Regions from separate parts of the Alkalicoccus luteus genome, predicted to be linked through region 1. Evidence: riboswitches for the same ligand, from Rfam matches in the RefSeq annotation. Region 1 holds a riboswitch; each other region holds the start of a gene.

Region 1 (4,209 bases):
TTGTGAGGTGACTATGGCAAAAGGACGTATTATTAAAGCGCTCAGCGGATTTTATTACGTAGAGTCGGAGGGACAAACGATACAATGCCGCGCACGAGGAAACTTTCGCAAGAAAAACATTACGCCGCTCGTAGGAGATATGGTTGAATTTGAAGCAGAAAACCCGACTGATGGATATATTCTAGCGGTCGAGGCACGAACGAGTGAACTGTTCAGGCCTCCAATCGCAAATATTGATCAGGCTATTCTCGTTTTTTCAGCTAAAGAGCCTGATTTTAGCCCGCTGCTGCTTGATAAGTTTCTGGTCCATACCGAAGCAGCAGAGCTGGAGTCAGTTATCTGCGTCTCAAAAGCAGATCTTGGGTTGGATAAAGCAGAGCCTTATCTGCCTGCATACGAGCAGGCCGGCTACCGTGTTATTATCACGTCCTCTGAACTTTCCGGCCAGGTAGAGGAGCTGCTGCCAGTTCTGTCAGGACGGCTTTCCGTTTTTGCCGGGCAGTCAGGGGTTGGAAAATCATCCATTCTTAACGCGCTTAAACCAGAATTGAATCTGGAAACTGCAGCTATTTCAAAGAGTCTGAACCGCGGCAAGCATACGACTCGTCATGTTGAACTGATTCATATGCCCAATCAGGGATTTGTTGCCGATACACCCGGGTTCAGTTCACTTGATTTCCGCCATGTCGAAACGGAGACGCTAAGTGCCATGTATCCAGAAATGGCAGCACGGATCAATGACTGCAAGTTCAGAGGATGCACCCATTTAAATGAACCCGGGTGTGCGGTAAAGCAGGCTGTTGATACGGGAGACATTGCAGCTTTCCGCTATCATAGTTATCAGCAGTTTTATGAAGAAATAGCCAATAGAAAACGGAGGTACTGACAATGACTGAGAAGATTGCGCCATCGATTCTGGCTGCAGACTTTGCTGCGCTTGGGTCCGAAATAAAGGAAGCCGAAGCAGCAGGAGCCGACTACATTCATATTGATGTAATGGACGGCCGTTTCGTTCCGAATATTACGATTGGACCGCTGATCGTTGAAGCGGTTCGTCCGCATACGAGTCTGCCGCTTGATGTGCATTTGATGATTGAAAACCCGGAAAGGTACGTTGATGCTTTTGCTGACGCGGGGGCGGATATTATCAGCGTGCATGCTGAAGCATGTCCACATTTACACCGGACGATTCAGCAAATTAAGGGACGAGGGGTAAAAGCGGGCGCTGTTTTAAATCCAGGCAGTCCGTTGAGTATGGTAGAGGAAGTCATGGACGAGCTCGATCTTCTGCTGTTGATGACCGTGAATCCAGGCTTTGGAGGTCAGACTTTCATACCATCTGTGCTGGATAAAATGAAGCGAGCAAGTGAGATAAAACCAGCGGCTATGGAAATAGAGGTAGACGGAGGGGTCAACGCAGATACTGCAAAGCTTTGCCGGGAAGCAGGTGCAGATGTATTAGTAGCAGGGTCTGCATTTTTTCAAGCGTCGGACAGAAAACAAGCGATGAAATCCCTTCGTTCCTGAACGGATTAGTTTAACTGAATGATAAAAACGCATGGGGAGCCTTGTAACGGCTGAGAGGGTGCAGAGCAGCACCGACCCAGTGAACCTGTAAGTTAATGCTTGCGCAGGGATGTGGGATCGATCAGAAGCCAGATGCTTCTGAGTTGGCCGTATCCTGAGGATGCGGCCTTTCTGCGCTGCAAAAAAGAAAGGGTGACGCACGTGCGTTCAACTAAAATAGTTATAATGATTGAAACAGCTTTTATGGCTGCGCTAGCGCTGATTTTAAGCTTTATTACACTATTTACGATGCCGTTTGGAGGATCTGTGAACCTAGCTATGCTGCCAATAATTCTGTTGTCGTTCCGAAGAGGTCCGGCTGCAGGAATCGCGTGTGGCATTGTGTTCGGACTGCTGAACTTAATGACTGGACCTTATGTCGTCCATTGGTCTCAGGCGATCCTGGAGTATCCTGTAGCTTTTGGACTTGTTGGTACGGCTGCCTTTTTCAGTGCCTGGTTTGGAGGGAGGAGAGTGATTGGGGCAGTGATTGCTGGAATTGCTCTTGCAGTGGCTCTCCGATTTGCTGCTCATTTTAGTGCAGGTGTTATCTGGTTTGGAGAGTTTGCTCCTGAAGGTACCCCGGTCGCCTTGTATTCGTTTCTCTATAATTTAGGGTATTTAGGGCCATCTCTTCTTTTAATTTTGATCGTGACCATCTTTTTATTAAAAAAAGGCGGCAGAATTTTGCAGCCTGAGGGAAGATCAGTATGAATCCTGTTATCATTGCCGGGGGCAGCCCTGAGCTGACCGAAAGGCATCTGTCCCGGCTGGTTCGTTTTTATCCGGAAGCTGATGTTATTGGAGTTGACCGAGGGGCAGCGTGTGCAGCTGCCTGCGGCATCCGCATGGTACGAGCTGTTGGAGACTTTGACAGTGTGACGCCCGAACAAAAGATGCAGATTGCAGAACTGGCTGAACAGATCGAGGGTCATCCTCCAGCGAAAAACTGGACAGATCTGGAGCTTGCGCTGCAGCGAGCAGAGGGAATGCCGCTGATTATAACCGGAGCGGGCGGAGGAAGATTGGATCATACACTGTCTGCCTTGTTTTTGCTGGAAGCCTCGCCAGAGCAAACCGTAATCGAGGAAGAGCACTACTCGGTGCAGCTCCTTCGTCCGGGCACGCATCAGCTTCGAACACGCGGCCATAAGTATGTATCGCTGATCCCGCTTGGGCAAAACGTAACGGGTGTAACGACGTCAGGGCTGCTGTATCCGCTCCAACAGGCTACGCTTTATCGGCATCGATCGCTCAGCGTCAGCAATGAATGGACGCACCGTGAAGCGAAGGTGTCGTTTAACGACGGGCTTCTTTACTTCATCGAATCAGGCGATGCATGAAGCCGGCAGTCAATTTTTCCGTTCAAGCATGAGCTGGACAAATGAAAAAAGCTTCCGTCCCATTTCGGGGCGGAAGCTTTTTTTAGCGATTATACGCGCTGTACTTTGCCTGATTTTAGAGCGCGGGCGGATACGTAAACGCGCTTTGGCTTGCCGTCCACCATGATGCGGACTTTTTGCACGTTAGCACCCCAGCGACGCTTTGTAGCGTTCAATGCGTGGGATCGTTTATTGCCTGTAGACGGCCCTCGGCCGGTAATAACACATCTGCGTGACATATGCATTCCCTCCTTCATTTCACTAGCATCGATCATACCTGAATATTGTAGCATTGTACATTTTTTAATTCAAGCAGTAATTTCAAGTAATGAACCTTGACAGATGATATCGCATTTTTGGAGCTTTTGTGCTATTCTCTTAGACGGGTGCACGAACTATGCAAGCTGTCATGCGTATAGTAAAATGACGATAGCTGAAAAGCCAAATACCCCCATTGAGGAGGACTACCTTCTATGACGATTGAAATGAATACGAAATACGGAAATATTGATGTTTCAAGAGAAGTTGTCGCTGTTATCGCAGGCGGTGCGGCAGTGGACTGCTACGGCATTGTCGGAATGGCTTCCCAGAAGCAGCTGAAAGATGGCATTACGGATCTTCTTGGTAAAGAAAATCTGGCGAGAGGTGTTGTCATCCGGGAAGAAGGCGAACAGATCCACATTGATATGTATATTATCGTCAGCTATGGAACGAAAATTTCCGAAGTAGCGCATAATGTTCAGCAAAAAGTAAAATACCAGCTGAGCCAGATGCTCGGGTTGAAAGTTAGTTCGGTCAATATTTTTGTTTCCGGAGTCAGAGTTACGAATTAGTTTTATGTCAGGAGGAACATACGTGGCAATGAATACAATTAACGGAAAAAAACTTGCTGCCATGATGCAGGAGGGTGCCGCCAATCTGTCTGCCAATTCGCAGCGGATTGACGCACTAAACGTATTCCCTGTTCCGGACGGCGATACAGGGACGAATATGAATCTAACCATCACATCCGGAATTCAGGAAGTGAAGAACAACGATCAGAACCATGCGGGAAGCGTCGCAGCCAGCTTTGCAAAAGGCCTCCTTATGGGGGCGAGAGGGAACTCGGGCGTTATTCTGTCCCAGCTTTTCAGAGGCTTTTCAAAAGCGGTCGAAAAGAAAGAAACACTGGCTCCTAAGGATCTTGCTGACGCATTTGATAAGGGCGTGGAAACGGCCTACAAAGCTGTCATGAAGCCGGTTGAAGGTACGATTTTAACTG
Region 2 (4,209 bases), on a different contig from region 1:
GGATTGATCCGTCCCAGCAGCGGATCAGTCGAGCTGAATGGTGAACAAGCAGGTCGAAAAAGCGGCGCGGTTGCCGCTTACCTCTCGGAGGAGGATTCGCTTTACGATTACATGACGATTAAAGGCACCGTCTCATTTGCAGCAGGAGTGTATCCCGACTTTGACCAAGAGCTTGCCATGACGCTGCTGAAGGAAATGAAGCTGCATGAGTCTGATAAAGTCAAAGAGCTTTCGCGCGGAAACAAAGCGCGGGTAAAGCTCGCGGTAACGATGGCAAGGAAAACACCTGTGCTCTGTCTGGATGAACCACTCTCCGGGATGGACCCGCTAGTGCGGGAAGACATTCTCAAGCTGATCGTGACGCATCTGGACGTCGACCGCCAGCTCTGCCTGATCACAAGCCACGAAGTAAAAGAGCTTGAACCGTTTCTCGATCATGTACTGATCGTGCACGAAGGCCGAATCGTTGTCGACCGGAACGTCGAGGACCTGAAAGAAGAGAAACGGAAATCACTGATAGACGTTCTGCGGGAGGTGACGGTCTAATGTGGTTATCGCTATGGAAAAAGGAATGGCAGGAAAGTATCCCGCGATTCGCCGTCATCATGGGCATTCTTCTGCTCGCATATGCCGCGATGATTTACTTTGCCTTTACCGGATCCGGCTACAGTATTTTACTTGGATTTTTAAGCGTTGGAATTCATACGGTGTTCCTGTTTCTCGTCTGGGCACTCTCATTCCATGGAGAATGGAAAGGAAAAACGCAGTGGACGTGGCTGAATATCCCGGCATCCGGCTGGAAGCTCGTCACCTCGAAGCTCGCGGTAGGATTCACACAGTTTCTGATCTCGGTAGTGCTGCTGACGGCCGTCGGTTTTTGGACACTCAGTCTCTTTGGCGAACATGCGCAGCAAGTGGAAGAGAACGGGATTGCCGTAATCTCTGATGCGTTGCGGGCACTGTATCCGCTGCTCCTCGGCCTGCTGATGTCAGTTGGGATTACGCTTGGATTAGGAGCGGTGTTTACCATTTTGATGATGCGAATCATCAAGCCGTTTGGCTGGGCAGTCGGTATCGCCGTCTGGGGTGTGTTTGTGTATGCAATTATGCGATTTACGCAGATGCCGGTCTATGAAGCGATGTTTCGGCACGGACAGCTGTTTGATGCGGAGGCGCAGCTTCAAGAGGCTGTTGTGGGAAGTGCGACTTTTCAGCTGGAAGTAGAAGAAGGCATTTATTTATTCGCTGGAGAAATTGCGTTCGAACTGCTTGCGATTACTGCCGTTATTGCCCTGTTTTCGTGGCTGATGGACCGCTTTGTTCAGGCCTAACCAGGAAACAGTTGTAAACAGCTGGGAATTTTGATACAGTGAAAACAGAATATCCACTAGGGGAGCCCAAAAGGCTGAGACGGCTTACGCCGGACCCTTTGAACCTGATCTGGTTGATACCAGCGGAGGAAAGTGGGAATGTGTCTGAAATGGTCGCGTGAAGACCGTTTACGCTTTCAGGTGCTTCTCTTTCTCCGGACTGAGAAGCACTTTTTTCGTGTCCGGAGAGTGGGTGTTCGTCCAAATCATCCGGTACGCCGGAATAATCAGGAGGGCCTACACAATGCGATTTTCAGAAAAGCTGAGACAGGAAGCAGACCCTATTTTCAATGCGATTTTTGAGCACCCGTTTGTAAAAGGAATCGGGGAGGGGAATGTGCCAAAGCAGGCACTGATCCACTACGTCATGCAGGATTATGAATACTTGACCACCTTCTGCCGGATCTATGGTCTCGCCGTTTCCAAATGCACAACCAGAGAGGATATGACGTTTTTTCAGGAGCAGATCGGCTTCGTTCTGAATGAGGAAATTCATCCGCACAATAACTTCTGTGAAGTCGCAGGCGTCCGCTATGAAGATTTACAGAAAGCGCCGCTTGCACCGACGGCTCATCACTATACGCGCCATATGATGGAAGCGTCCATTAACGGCAGCCTTGGGGAAACACTTGCTGCGCTCGCTCCATGTCCATGGACATACTGGGAAATCGGCCGCAAGCTGAAGTCAGAGGTTAATCCGGATAAGCAGCACCCATTCTACGACTGGATCAGCTTTTACGGAAACGATGAAGTCGGCACGATCACAGAAACGTTCATGGCGAAGATCGATGCCTGCGCGGAGCAGGCAGGAGAACGTGAAAAAGAGCTGATGCTCTCCCATTTTTTAAAAAGCAGCCAGCTTGAGCATCAATTCTGGACGATGGCGTATGAGCAGGAAGAATGGCCGGTCCGACTGCAAAGCAGCATCTCGTCATTGTAAACGACAGAACAGGGCACTGAAAAAACGATTCTTATTCAGTGCCTTGCTCATTATTGCTTTTCATTTGGCAGGTTTCGGCTCAGCAGCAGACCAAGAGCGCTTACGCCGGCAAAAAGACCGACGAGAATAAGAAAATCATCTCGGTAGTTGAAGCGGTCAGCTGTCACGGCGTAAACGATCAGAGCAGCGAGACTGCCAATTAAATTGATCCAGAGCAGCGGTTTCACAAGGTTCATGATAAGCCTCCCTTTCTCACTCCAGCATATCACAGCAGAAATATGGAAAAAGGTATTGCGGATATTGTCAGAATTATTTACACTGTGAGAATACTTACGCGAGTTTGAAAACAGCGCCCAAGCGGCTGCTGTTTTCTTTTTTCGTGGTACATTTTATTGTTAGAAGGAGTTTTTATCCATGAAAGCTGTTCAGCAAATCGGAGCATTAGTCAGCCGCTACTTTGCTCTGATCGTTCTTGTCGTAGCATTTATTGCGTATTTGTCACCGGCAACGTTTACCTGGGTCGGTGCGTACATTACTATTCTGCTGGGGATCGTCATGTTCGGTATGGGAACGACGATGAAGCTTGCCGATTTTAAAGTAGTAGCCAAGCAGCCAATGCCGGTTGCGATCGGTCTGCTGGCACAGTTTCTGATCATGCCGCTGACAGCCTTTGGCATTGCCTATCTGCTCAATTTGCCGCCTGAACTTGCGGCAGGACTGGTGCTGGTCGGAGCATGTCCAGGCGGGACAGCGTCGAACGTGATGGTTTATCTTTCAAAAGGAGATGTACCGGTATCAGTCGCGATGACCAGTGTGTCGACGATGCTGGCACCGCTGTTTACTCCGCTGATCGTCTTTCTCCTTGCGAATCAATGGCTTCCGGTCGGAGCAGGTGATATGTTCATGTCGATTGTGGAGGTCATTTTGATTCCGATAGCACTCGGGATTTTAGCAGCAAGATTTCTTCCGGCTGCTGTCGAGAGAGGCCAGGCGGCACTGCCGTTGGTTTCGGTCGGCGCCATTATGTTGATCGTTTCAGGTGTTGTCGCAGCTAATGCTGAAAACATCGTGACTTCCGGAGCGGCCGTTTTTGCAGCCGTGATTTTGCATAACGGGGCTGGACTGGCCCTCGGCTACCTGGCTGCTAAATGGGCCGGACTTGACGAAACCAAGCGCAGGGCGGTTTCCATTGAAACAGGCATGCAAAACTCCGGCTTAGGCGCAGCGCTCGCAACGGCTCATTTCAGTCCGCTTGCAGCACTTCCTAGTGCAATCTTTTCCGTATGGCATAACATCTCCGGCCCGGCACTCGTATCGTATTGGAGCCGTGGAAAGCAGCCGGACCCGAAGTCATTGAATCAACAATCTCGCGTGTCATAGCTTTTCGGTGTTGACCATGCAAAACAGCGGGCGGCTTGAAAATGAAAAGCTAACAGCAGGACCGATAGGCAAAAGTGACATATGAATAATGTCCTTCCTTGTTTTCAGGCTGTTGAAAAAGTCTCAACTTAATTATTTATTCGTTTGGTTGACTTTCCCCTCTGTTAACCGAGCCTGCCGTGGGCTGGCCTTCAGCTATTTCTCAGGGTGATCCCGTATGAAGGGAAGAAAGGCACGGCTTCACTCGGACACAGGCTTCTTACAAGAAGCCTTCAAGGCCCAGTCCGGCTCCGCTCTTGCGTGGATGCCGCTCGCAGATCTGAGCGGCACGGAATCTTCAGGCTGCGCGGCTTCCACGTCCCCGCCGGACACGAAGGGAAAATGGATTTGTTTGTTGGAGAAAAACGTTCCGATCGGTAGATACGACTGTTCCATGGTACATACGTGAAAGCACTGGTAATCCTTATTCGACATCGAAGCGTTCCCTATATAAAGGTTCCACCCATATGGAACAAGCAC
Region 3 (4,209 bases), on a different contig from region 1:
TCAAAGCCGGCTCTGCCTGCCTCACATGCACGTCGGACAGCTTCTGCCATTTTCGCAGGATCTTCTGCCCCGGCTACCGCTGAATTGAGCAGCACTCCGTCTGCGCCGAGCTCCATTGCTAAACAGACATCAGCTGCCCCGCCCAGTCCTGCGTCCACAATAACAGGACAGTCGAGCTCTTCTGTAATTATTTTTAAGTTATACGGATTTAAAATACCAAGTCCGGAGCCGATCGGGGAGGCTGCCGGCATCACAGCATGGCACCCAAGGGCTTCCAGACGTTTTGCAAGCACGATATCATCTGACGTGTAGGCGAGCACGGTAAAGCCCTTTTGCAGAAGCGCTTCAGACGCCTTCATTGTTTCAATCGGATCCGGCATCAGCGTCCGGCTGCAGCCGATCACCTCTACCTTTACCATGTCACAAAGTCCTGCTGCACGAGCGAGTTCTGCTGTCCGGACCGCTTCTTCTGCTGTAGAGGCTCCAGCTGTATTGGGAAGCATATGATACTTGTCAAGGTCCAAGCCGGCAAATACGTCCTGATCTGCCGTCTCCAAATCAATGCGCCTCACTGCGAACGTAAGCACTTCGGTTCCGGAAGCGGTTACTGCCGCTTGCTGTTCTTCTGTATTGCGGTATTTACCTGTTCCGAGCATCAGCCGTGACTGAAGCTGATAGTTTCCTACTTGAAGCATGCGTCATCCTCCTCCTACAAAATGTACGATTTCCAGCTGATCTCCATCTCTAACCGGCTGGCTTTCCCACTCGTCTCTCCGCAAAATAGTTCCGTTTTGTTCAACCGCCGTGCGCTTTCCGTTTACTTCAAGTGACGCGAGCACATCAGCTATCGTTTCCGTCTCTTTTGTCAGCTCTTTCGTTTTCCCGTTTACGATCACGTTCATCTGTTAGTCTCCTTCCGGATTGAATGGCTGCAGTGCTTCGGGCACCCGTCCAGAGCTGCACGCTTCTGCCAGCAGCTTTCCCGTGTAGCCTGAAAACAAAATTCCATTGCGGTAATGGCCGGTGTTCACATAAAGACCGGCAGCTAATCGACCAATGGCGGGTCTTCCGCGAACACTTTTCGGCCTCACGCCAGCCCACCTTTGTTTAACTGCTCCACCTGAAAGCTCCGGACAAATTCTTTCAGCTTCTTTGAGGAGCCATTCTTCGGACGCAGCGTGAACGTGCAGTGTCGTGTCATAGGGCGTTTCTGTCGCACCGCAAATAACTGATCCATCGGCTTTCGGCACGAGATAAACCGTTTCTGTAACAATCACCGTATCCAGTATGGGAGCTTCCGGCTTAAAGCGGAGGCATTCTCCTTTTACCGGAACCATTTCCGGCATTCCCGGACAAGGTGCGGGGCCTATTCCGCCAGCATAGAGTACGTGTCGTCCGACGTATGTTTCTCCGGCAGCCGTTACGCTCCAGAGCGTATTTTCCGCCGTGATGCTTGTTGCCTGAGCAGGATAGATCACCTTCACCCCTTCTGCGTCCGCCGCTGCACGTAAGGTGTTCAAGTAAGCAGTTGCTTCCACCTGCGCTTCACTTGGAAATGAAATACCAGAAAGCGCTTGGTGAACACCCGCTAATTCCGGAGCATCTACACAAGTGAGGCCGGCCTTATCCGCATGAGCCCTCAACTCTTCCTGCCCCTGATCCGTATACGCAAGTCTCCATGCTCCTGTGTTCAATAATCCCGCCTTCACGCCTGTCTGCTTCTCTAAATCCGGGACCCAGCTCTTCAAATAATCACGTGCCGATTCAGCATAGGATCTGACGGACTCATCCGGAAGCCATTCGGTCGAAGCACCAAGCATACCAGCAGCAGCTGAAGAGGCCCCTGCCCCCGGTTTATCCCGTTCCAAAACGACTGTCTTCATCCCTTTTCGCGCGGCGTGCACGGCAGGCGCCATACCGTTGACTCCTCCACCAATTACGATCAGATCATACATAGACGATCACGCTCCTTTCGAATTTCTGCTGCAGCCTCACCGGGATGCGGTGCCAGCATCACCGCTGACAAAAAACAGGCACCGGCGTACCCTCGCTCGTGAAACTGCTTCAGCGTCGAGCGTTCAGCACCTCCGATTCCGATCACAGGGATCGACGCACGGCTTAAAATGTGCTGCTGGACATGAAGCGGCAACACCTGTTTGGGCGCGCTGAATGGAGGCAGAACCGGTCCGCTGACCGTATAAACTGCTTGCTCGTTCTCTGCCTTCGAAAGCTCTCCCAAGCTGTGGATCGACATCCCTCCACCGCGTTCGACGGTGCTGTCAGACGGGGAGTGAATGGTTCCTTTCCACAGTTCCCAGCCCGTTGTCTTCTTATTCACAATCAGCTTTATCGTAAAAGCCTCTTGTAAAAACCATTGAAAAAAGGCGCTGCTTTGTTCCGCTGTCCACGATGGTTCTCTCAGATGCACGGCGTCAAAACGTCCATTCAGCTGTGTAATCACTTCTGAAAACTGATCAGGCTGCATCAAGCCCGTACTCACCGCGTGAAGGTCCAAGCCATTTCCCCCTTTTATCAACATGCAAAAAGCGCTCCCCTGGATGCAGGAAAGCGCTTCAACAGTCACATTACGTGCCCTTGTCGTCACTTCCCTACGCCAGTATCAACTGGATCAGGTTCCGGGAGTCCCAAAGCGCCGCTTCGATCTCAGCCCCTGCATATGGGGCACCTCCAGTGAGCTTCTATTTAATTTCCAGTCTAGTTGCACCCGAGCCTTTTGTCAATCCGAACGTTCAGGCTACAACGTCTGCTTCTACCTGCTTCATTTGGTAGAAGACGCCGCGCTGATGCATGAGCTCCTGATAGGAGCCCGATTCAACCAGCCTGCCTTCTTCCATGACAAGAATCTGATCCATCGCTTCCAGTCCATTTAAGTCATGGGAAATGACAAAAAGCGTACTGCCGGCTGAGGCCCGTTCCACTTCCATGCCTACTTCTGCTGCCGTAGCTGCATCCACCGAAGCTGCAGGTTCATCCAAAATCCAAACCGGCTTCTCCCGCAGCAACAGTCTCGCTGTACCGAGTCTTCGGCGCTCGCCGCCCGACAGGTTCGCAGCACGTTCCTGCAGCACGGTATCCAAGCTTAAATATCCGAGACGGACGCGCTCCAGTACTTGCTGCAACTCCGTTTCATCTGCCCCGTTGCTGAATAGATTGTCCCGAACAGTTCCGGCAAAGAAATGCTGCTCTTGCAGCTGTGCATTGACATGCGGCCAAATGGTCGTTTCATCCAAGCTGGAGGTGGATGCCTCACCATAGCGGATAGTGCCTTTATCCGGCAGGTAAATGCCGAGCATCAGCTGTGCTAATGTTGATTTTCCTGATCCGCTCGCGCCTACTACTGCCGTTCGTGAACCACTCGGAAGCTCAAAGGAAACGTCTTTCAGCACTGGACGTGCTTCATTCGGATACGTAAAGCTGACAGAGTCAAACACGATTGGAACGTCTGCCTGCTGCAGCACAGCTGCGCTTCGCTCAGGCTGATCCTGCAGTTCTTCCTCAATCGCTTCGTTCAGACGTCCGGCTGCCTGCCGGCTCTCCTCGGCATAAGAAGGATACTGGGCCATCGGCACCGCGTTTTCAAATACGGTCAAACTGATCATCATCAGCATTGCCAAGTAGACCCCATCAAGTGTTCCATTCGCTGTCATGACAACACCGGTTACAAGAATCAGCCAGGAGATAAGAAACGCCGTGCTTTGATTCCACGTAAGCCCCGCCAGTCTGCTCCCCGCAGCCTGACGCTGCTTGCCAACGTAGCTGTCCGCCGCTTCAAGCAGCTCGGCCTCTTTCGCGTCCAGCTTTTGAAACAGCTTCAAGTCCTGGTAGCCGTAGAAAAACTCTGCAGCATCGGTTGACAGCTTGCCTCTAGCAGAACGAATACCGGCCGACGCGCGCTGCTGCCGTTTCCGGTAAACAGTCGGAAGGATCCATCCTGCCAGTAGCACTCCGCCGACGAGCAGTGCAGCGGCTGCCGGTGAAAAAAACACCGTAAAGGCGACCGTTGCTGTAAACACAGCACCCATCACGACCGGCGGATAAAAGACACGCAGAAAATAGTTCTGCAAGCTTTCAACATCCCCGACGATCCGGGATAAGAGATCTCCGCTTTGAAACCGGTGCGTAATCCGCGGAGCAAGCGGTGCAATCTGCCGAAAGAAATGCGTTCTAACGCTGCTCAGCATGGTAAAC
Region 4 (4,209 bases), on a different contig from region 1:
TGATCGATGTGACGTGTGAACGCTATTTTGGCAAGGATTTCTTTGATCAGGAATCACATGAAATGAAGACGACTGCGGATAAATTGTTTAAGCGGCTTACCACTACGCGCGGCAGGCTGGAAGAAGAGCTGAAAAGCTGGACGAATCTTTCCTCGAGAACAGAGGATGCAGTCGGCTTAAGCAGCGTACGGAAACGGCTTGAGGAACGGCTTGCAAAGCTGTCGCTGAAGGAAGTTCCCGAACTGACTAACGGCAGGTCGGCATGGACGTGGGAAACGAAGGCAGGTCTTAAAGGAGGAACGCTTCTCGTGGTTCCGATCGATGTGCCGGGGAAGCGAACCGGTTATCCGCTCTCGTTTCGAAAGGAGCAGGAATGGATTTATGGCGAAGGGGTCGCCTCCAGCCGCGCGGGAATTACAACAGCTCTTGCAGCCTTGAAGGCACTGAAGGATGAGAAAAAGCTTGCGGGCACGAAAACGGGTATTTTCTTTTATGCTGATGAAGGACGCGGGATGCGCTATTCCTCTGCGATGCTCGAAAAAGCAGCGGCAGAGGCTGAGGATGTTATCGTGCTGCAGCCGGGCTTTGTGGAAGGAAAAGTCGTCGATCAGCGCCGCGGTTCACGTGACTATCACATCATTGCGGAGGGAGACCCGGAGCGCATCGGCAGAAAAAGCCAGCCGCTTGACGTGCTTACGTGGTTTCTGGATCAGACAGCGAGTCTGCGTGAGTTAAGCAGCCGCCGAAAAAAGATCGCTGTCTCCGTCCAGGATATTCAATCCGAACGGTACAGCGTCCTCATGCCGCATCGCGTCACAGCAACGATTGCCGTTACTTATTTGGACGATAAGCTGGCAGAAGAAGCAGAAGAACAAATGAAAAAGCTGTTCAGACCAGGTCGTACGGGAATGAAAACGTACATTGAACAAATCACAGCCCGGCCGCCGCTGAGACGGCAAAAGAGTCACCCGATGTTGGAGCGGCTGGAGCACTGGGCAAAGGCCTATCAGCTGCCTTTTGGAACAGAATCAAGCTTGCTGGCGACAGCGTCCGGAGTCGTACCGGAGAATATTCCGTGTATTTGCGGATTTTCACCGGCAAGCAGAAGGCTGTATACGCCGGATGAGGCGATGCATCGAAGTGAACTTGTACAGCGGGCAGTCCTGTTAGCACTTTACCTGCAGGAGGAATCTACATGAAGCAAGCTCTCCTTCCGATTTTGATTTCAGTCCCTCACGGGGGATCGCATATTCCGGACCATTTAAAAGAAAGACTGCTGCTGTCCGAGGCGGACGTTGCTCGTGACGGCGACACGTGGACGCAGGAGCTGTTTGATTTCCGCGGCAGCGTGCAGACGTTTATGGCAGCTGATACTGCCAGGGTCGTCATTGACCTGAACAGGGATCCGACGGACCGTCCTCCAGCAAATCCGGACGGAATTGTCAAAACGCTCACTGTCGACGGCCAGCAGGTGTGGAGCGAACCGTTGAGCGACGAGGAAACGAATAGTCTGATTGAAGCCGTACATGCTCCGTATCATCAAAAGCTGATGCATGCATCTAGTGAAGAAGGGCTGCGTTTTGCAGTGGATTGCCATACGATGCTGGACATTGGACCGGCTAAGGACGGCAATACGTGGGAACAGCGTCCGTTAATGTGCATCAGCAACCGCGGCAGTGCAGGCGGAGGCAGAGAGACAGAGACGATCACGGCGCCGCCGGAATTCATGCAGCTGTTTAAGCAGGAGCTGGAACGGGAGTTTGCAGATGAAATGGTAGAAGGAATCCCGCTTGTGCTTGTAAACGCCCCGTTCAGAGGCGGGTACATTACGCAGCTGCACGGACCGCGGACAGATATTCCGTGGATACAGCTTGAGCTGAACAGGCGCCTGTACCTGCCGGCTGCAGCGGGTCCCGTCCCGTCCGCTGCTGATCTGGAGCGGCTGACGAAGCTTCGTGACAAACTGCTCCTTGTACTGGAGCGAGTGGCAGCACCTGCGCAGCCTGAGGCGGGGGAAGAACCTGCTTCCTAAACGATCAGACAATAGGAGCCTGCAGCAGGCTCTCGCTTTGCTGCAAGGGCCGGGTTTGTTCGCAGGGAAGAGGTGCTTTTCGGCAGCGGGCTTTACAGAGTACCGCTTGAAAGGGTACAATGAAACTACAATTCGATACGGAACGCACTGGGGGTGCTGCAATGCTGAGAGACGGGTCTTCCCGTTAACCCTTTGAACCCGAACTGGATAATACCAGCGTGGGGAAGTGCAGGCGGCTTTCTTTGCCGGTTACCTGCATCTTCTGAGACTGATCATGAAGATGCTCTTTTTTTTCGGTGCCGCCTGTCAGAATAAATGAATTTTCAGCATGTAAGACAGTCCCGCGGGGGGACTGTCTTTTTTTCGTTCGAATCGTAAAATAATCTGGCGTTCGCCGCCGGCTGGAGGAATGTTTCAATGAGTCAGGTCAGTTGTGGAACAAGCAGAATTGTAGGAGTGCGCTTTGCGGTATATCCGATGTCCGATCAGTTTGCGGACATTATCAAATCCGCTTTGCAAGAGGTTGATACGTCGAAAGTATGGATGCAGACAGATGATATTACGACCTGTGTCCGCGGCAGGAGTGAGCACGTTTTTGATGTCGCTGAAGCTGTATTCGTACAAGCGGCAAAAAACGGCACGCACACGGTGTTTAACGGTACGTTTTCGATCGGCTGTCCTGGAGACAGTGAGGGCGACACGTATATGTCAGAAGACGGCGTGCGCTTGAATAAAGAAGCATCGGCCGACACAAACGTAGAAGCAGCGACCCATTTCGCCCTATATCCAATGAACAACCCGGAGTATATGCAAGTCATTGCCGACCAGGTTGAAACGGCAAAAGAGCACGGTACGTTTACGAAAGGCGTTCATTATGCGTCACGGCTCGATGGATCAGCGAATGAGGTGTTCGGGACACTTGAAGAAATATTTGTTGATACAGCGCAGTCGAGCTCGCACGGACACGTAACGATGACCGCCACAGTATCTGCGAACAGCCCGTCGAAAAAAGACAATGAGAGGAACGGCTGATGCTGCTTAGAGACTGGAAGCTGAAAGAAATTGTCCTGATGTCCATTCTCGGCGTCGTATTTGCCTTTATTTATCTCGGCTTTTACTTCTTCGGTCAAGGTCTGCGAAATGCACTCATGCCGTTCGGCCTCGCGCCGTTCGGCTATGAGCTGATTTTTGGAATTTGGTTTATCGTTTCCATTGTAGCGGCCTACATCATCCGGAAAAAGGGCGCTGCGTTCTGGTCGGAGCTGATAGCAGGCACGGTACAGGTGCTGGTCGGGAGCCCGGCAGGCCCACAGTTGATCATTTCTGCGGCGATTCAGGGGCTCGGTGCCGAAGCTGCGTTTGCAGCGACAAAATGGAAAAATTATTCCCTCTGGGTGCTTATTGCAGCGGGGATGTCCGCTGCGCTGTTCAGCTACGCCTGGGGCTGGTTCCAGTCCGGCCTGGCTGCACTTCCGGCAGGCTTGATTATTGCAACGCTGCTCGTCAGATTGGCAAGCGGTGCGCTGCTCGCCGGCGTACTCGGAAAATGGATCAGCGATCAGCTCGCCAAGACGGGGGTGCTCAGAGGCTATGCATTAGGGAAGGTGAAACAGCATGGACGGATTCGAAAAGCATCCTAAACCTCCTGTCATAGAGCTGAAGCGCGTCAGCTTTGCCTATGAAGAAGAAGCTCCGCTTCTTCACGATATCAGTCTTCAATTTCAGGCAGGCGAATGCTGCCTGATCGGAGGCGCGAGCGGGAGCGGGAAAAGCACGCTCGCTCTGATCATGAACGGACTCTATCCAGAAGCGGTGGAAGGAACGATGCGCGGCGAGGTCCGGCTGCATGGACGACCGCTTTCCAGCTATAGGAAAGGGGAAGCAGCACAGCACATCGGCGTCTTGTTTCAGGACCCGGAGAGTCAGTTCTGTATGATCAGTGTGGAAGACGAGCTGGCGTTTGTGCTCGAAAATATTGCCGCTCCACGAGACGTAATGGACGAACGAATCGATCATGTGCTGAGAGAAACAGACATGACCGACTTTCGCCACCGGGCTATTCATGAGCTGTCCGGCGGCCAGAAGCAGAAGATTGCGCTTGCTTCCGTGCTGCTTCTTGATCCGGAGGTGCTGATCGTCGATGAACCGGCGGCCAATCTTGATCCAGCTTCAGGAGA

Evidence for each region. Region 1 has a riboswitch for thiamine pyrophosphate ahead of thiT (energy-coupled thiamine transporter ThiT). Riboswitches for the same ligand answer to the same signal wherever they lie in the genome.
Region 2: it holds a riboswitch for thiamine pyrophosphate, as region 1 does, so the genes downstream of both, tenA (thiaminase II) here and thiT (energy-coupled thiamine transporter ThiT) in region 1, are expected to answer to the same signal.
Region 3: it holds a riboswitch for thiamine pyrophosphate, as region 1 does, so the genes downstream of both, ACSZLD_RS12645 (thiamine phosphate synthase) here and thiT (energy-coupled thiamine transporter ThiT) in region 1, are expected to answer to the same signal.
Region 4: it holds a riboswitch for thiamine pyrophosphate, as region 1 does, so the genes downstream of both, ACSZLD_RS12470 (YkoF family thiamine/hydroxymethylpyrimidine-binding protein) here and thiT (energy-coupled thiamine transporter ThiT) in region 1, are expected to answer to the same signal.

What each region holds. Positions count from the first base shown of each region.
Region 1 is NZ_JBPZEY010000002.1:96,269-100,477, forward strand. Features, by position in the region: gene rsgA (ribosome small subunit-dependent GTPase A) at 14-886, shown strand; gene rpe (ribulose-phosphate 3-epimerase) at 889-1,527, shown strand; TPP riboswitch at 1,550-1,654, shown strand; gene thiT (energy-coupled thiamine transporter ThiT) at 1,729-2,280, shown strand; gene ACSZLD_RS02705 (thiamine diphosphokinase) at 2,277-2,909, shown strand; gene rpmB (50S ribosomal protein L28) at 2,999-3,187, opposite strand; gene ACSZLD_RS02715 (Asp23/Gls24 family envelope stress response protein) at 3,422-3,781, shown strand; gene ACSZLD_RS02720 (DAK2 domain-containing protein) at 3,804-4,209, shown strand, end outside.
Region 2 is NZ_JBPZEY010000009.1:108,087-112,295, reverse strand. Features, by position in the region: gene ACSZLD_RS12985 (ABC transporter ATP-binding protein) at 1-546, shown strand, start outside; gene ACSZLD_RS12980 (hypothetical protein) at 546-1,331, shown strand; TPP riboswitch at 1,380-1,479, shown strand; gene tenA (thiaminase II) at 1,615-2,310, shown strand; gene ACSZLD_RS12970 (hypothetical protein) at 2,361-2,546, opposite strand; gene ACSZLD_RS12965 (bile acid:sodium symporter family protein) at 2,725-3,690, shown strand; gene ACSZLD_RS12960 (hypothetical protein) at 4,197-4,209, shown strand, end outside.
Region 3 is NZ_JBPZEY010000009.1:40,715-44,923, forward strand. Features, by position in the region: gene ACSZLD_RS12630 (thiazole synthase) at 1-695, opposite strand, end outside; gene thiS (sulfur carrier protein ThiS) at 699-902, opposite strand; gene ACSZLD_RS12640 (NAD(P)/FAD-dependent oxidoreductase) at 906-1,955, opposite strand; gene ACSZLD_RS12645 (thiamine phosphate synthase) at 1,943-2,515, opposite strand; TPP riboswitch at 2,590-2,700, opposite strand; gene cydC (thiol reductant ABC exporter subunit CydC) at 2,751-4,209, opposite strand, start outside.
Region 4 is NZ_JBPZEY010000009.1:1,953-6,161, reverse strand. Features, by position in the region: gene ACSZLD_RS12480 (M20/M25/M40 family metallo-hydrolase) at 1-1,199, shown strand, start outside; gene ACSZLD_RS12475 (N-formylglutamate amidohydrolase) at 1,196-2,032, shown strand; TPP riboswitch at 2,172-2,274, shown strand; gene ACSZLD_RS12470 (YkoF family thiamine/hydroxymethylpyrimidine-binding protein) at 2,450-3,064, shown strand; gene ACSZLD_RS12465 (ECF transporter S component) at 3,067-3,672, shown strand; gene ACSZLD_RS12460 (ABC transporter ATP-binding protein) at 3,647-4,209, shown strand, end outside.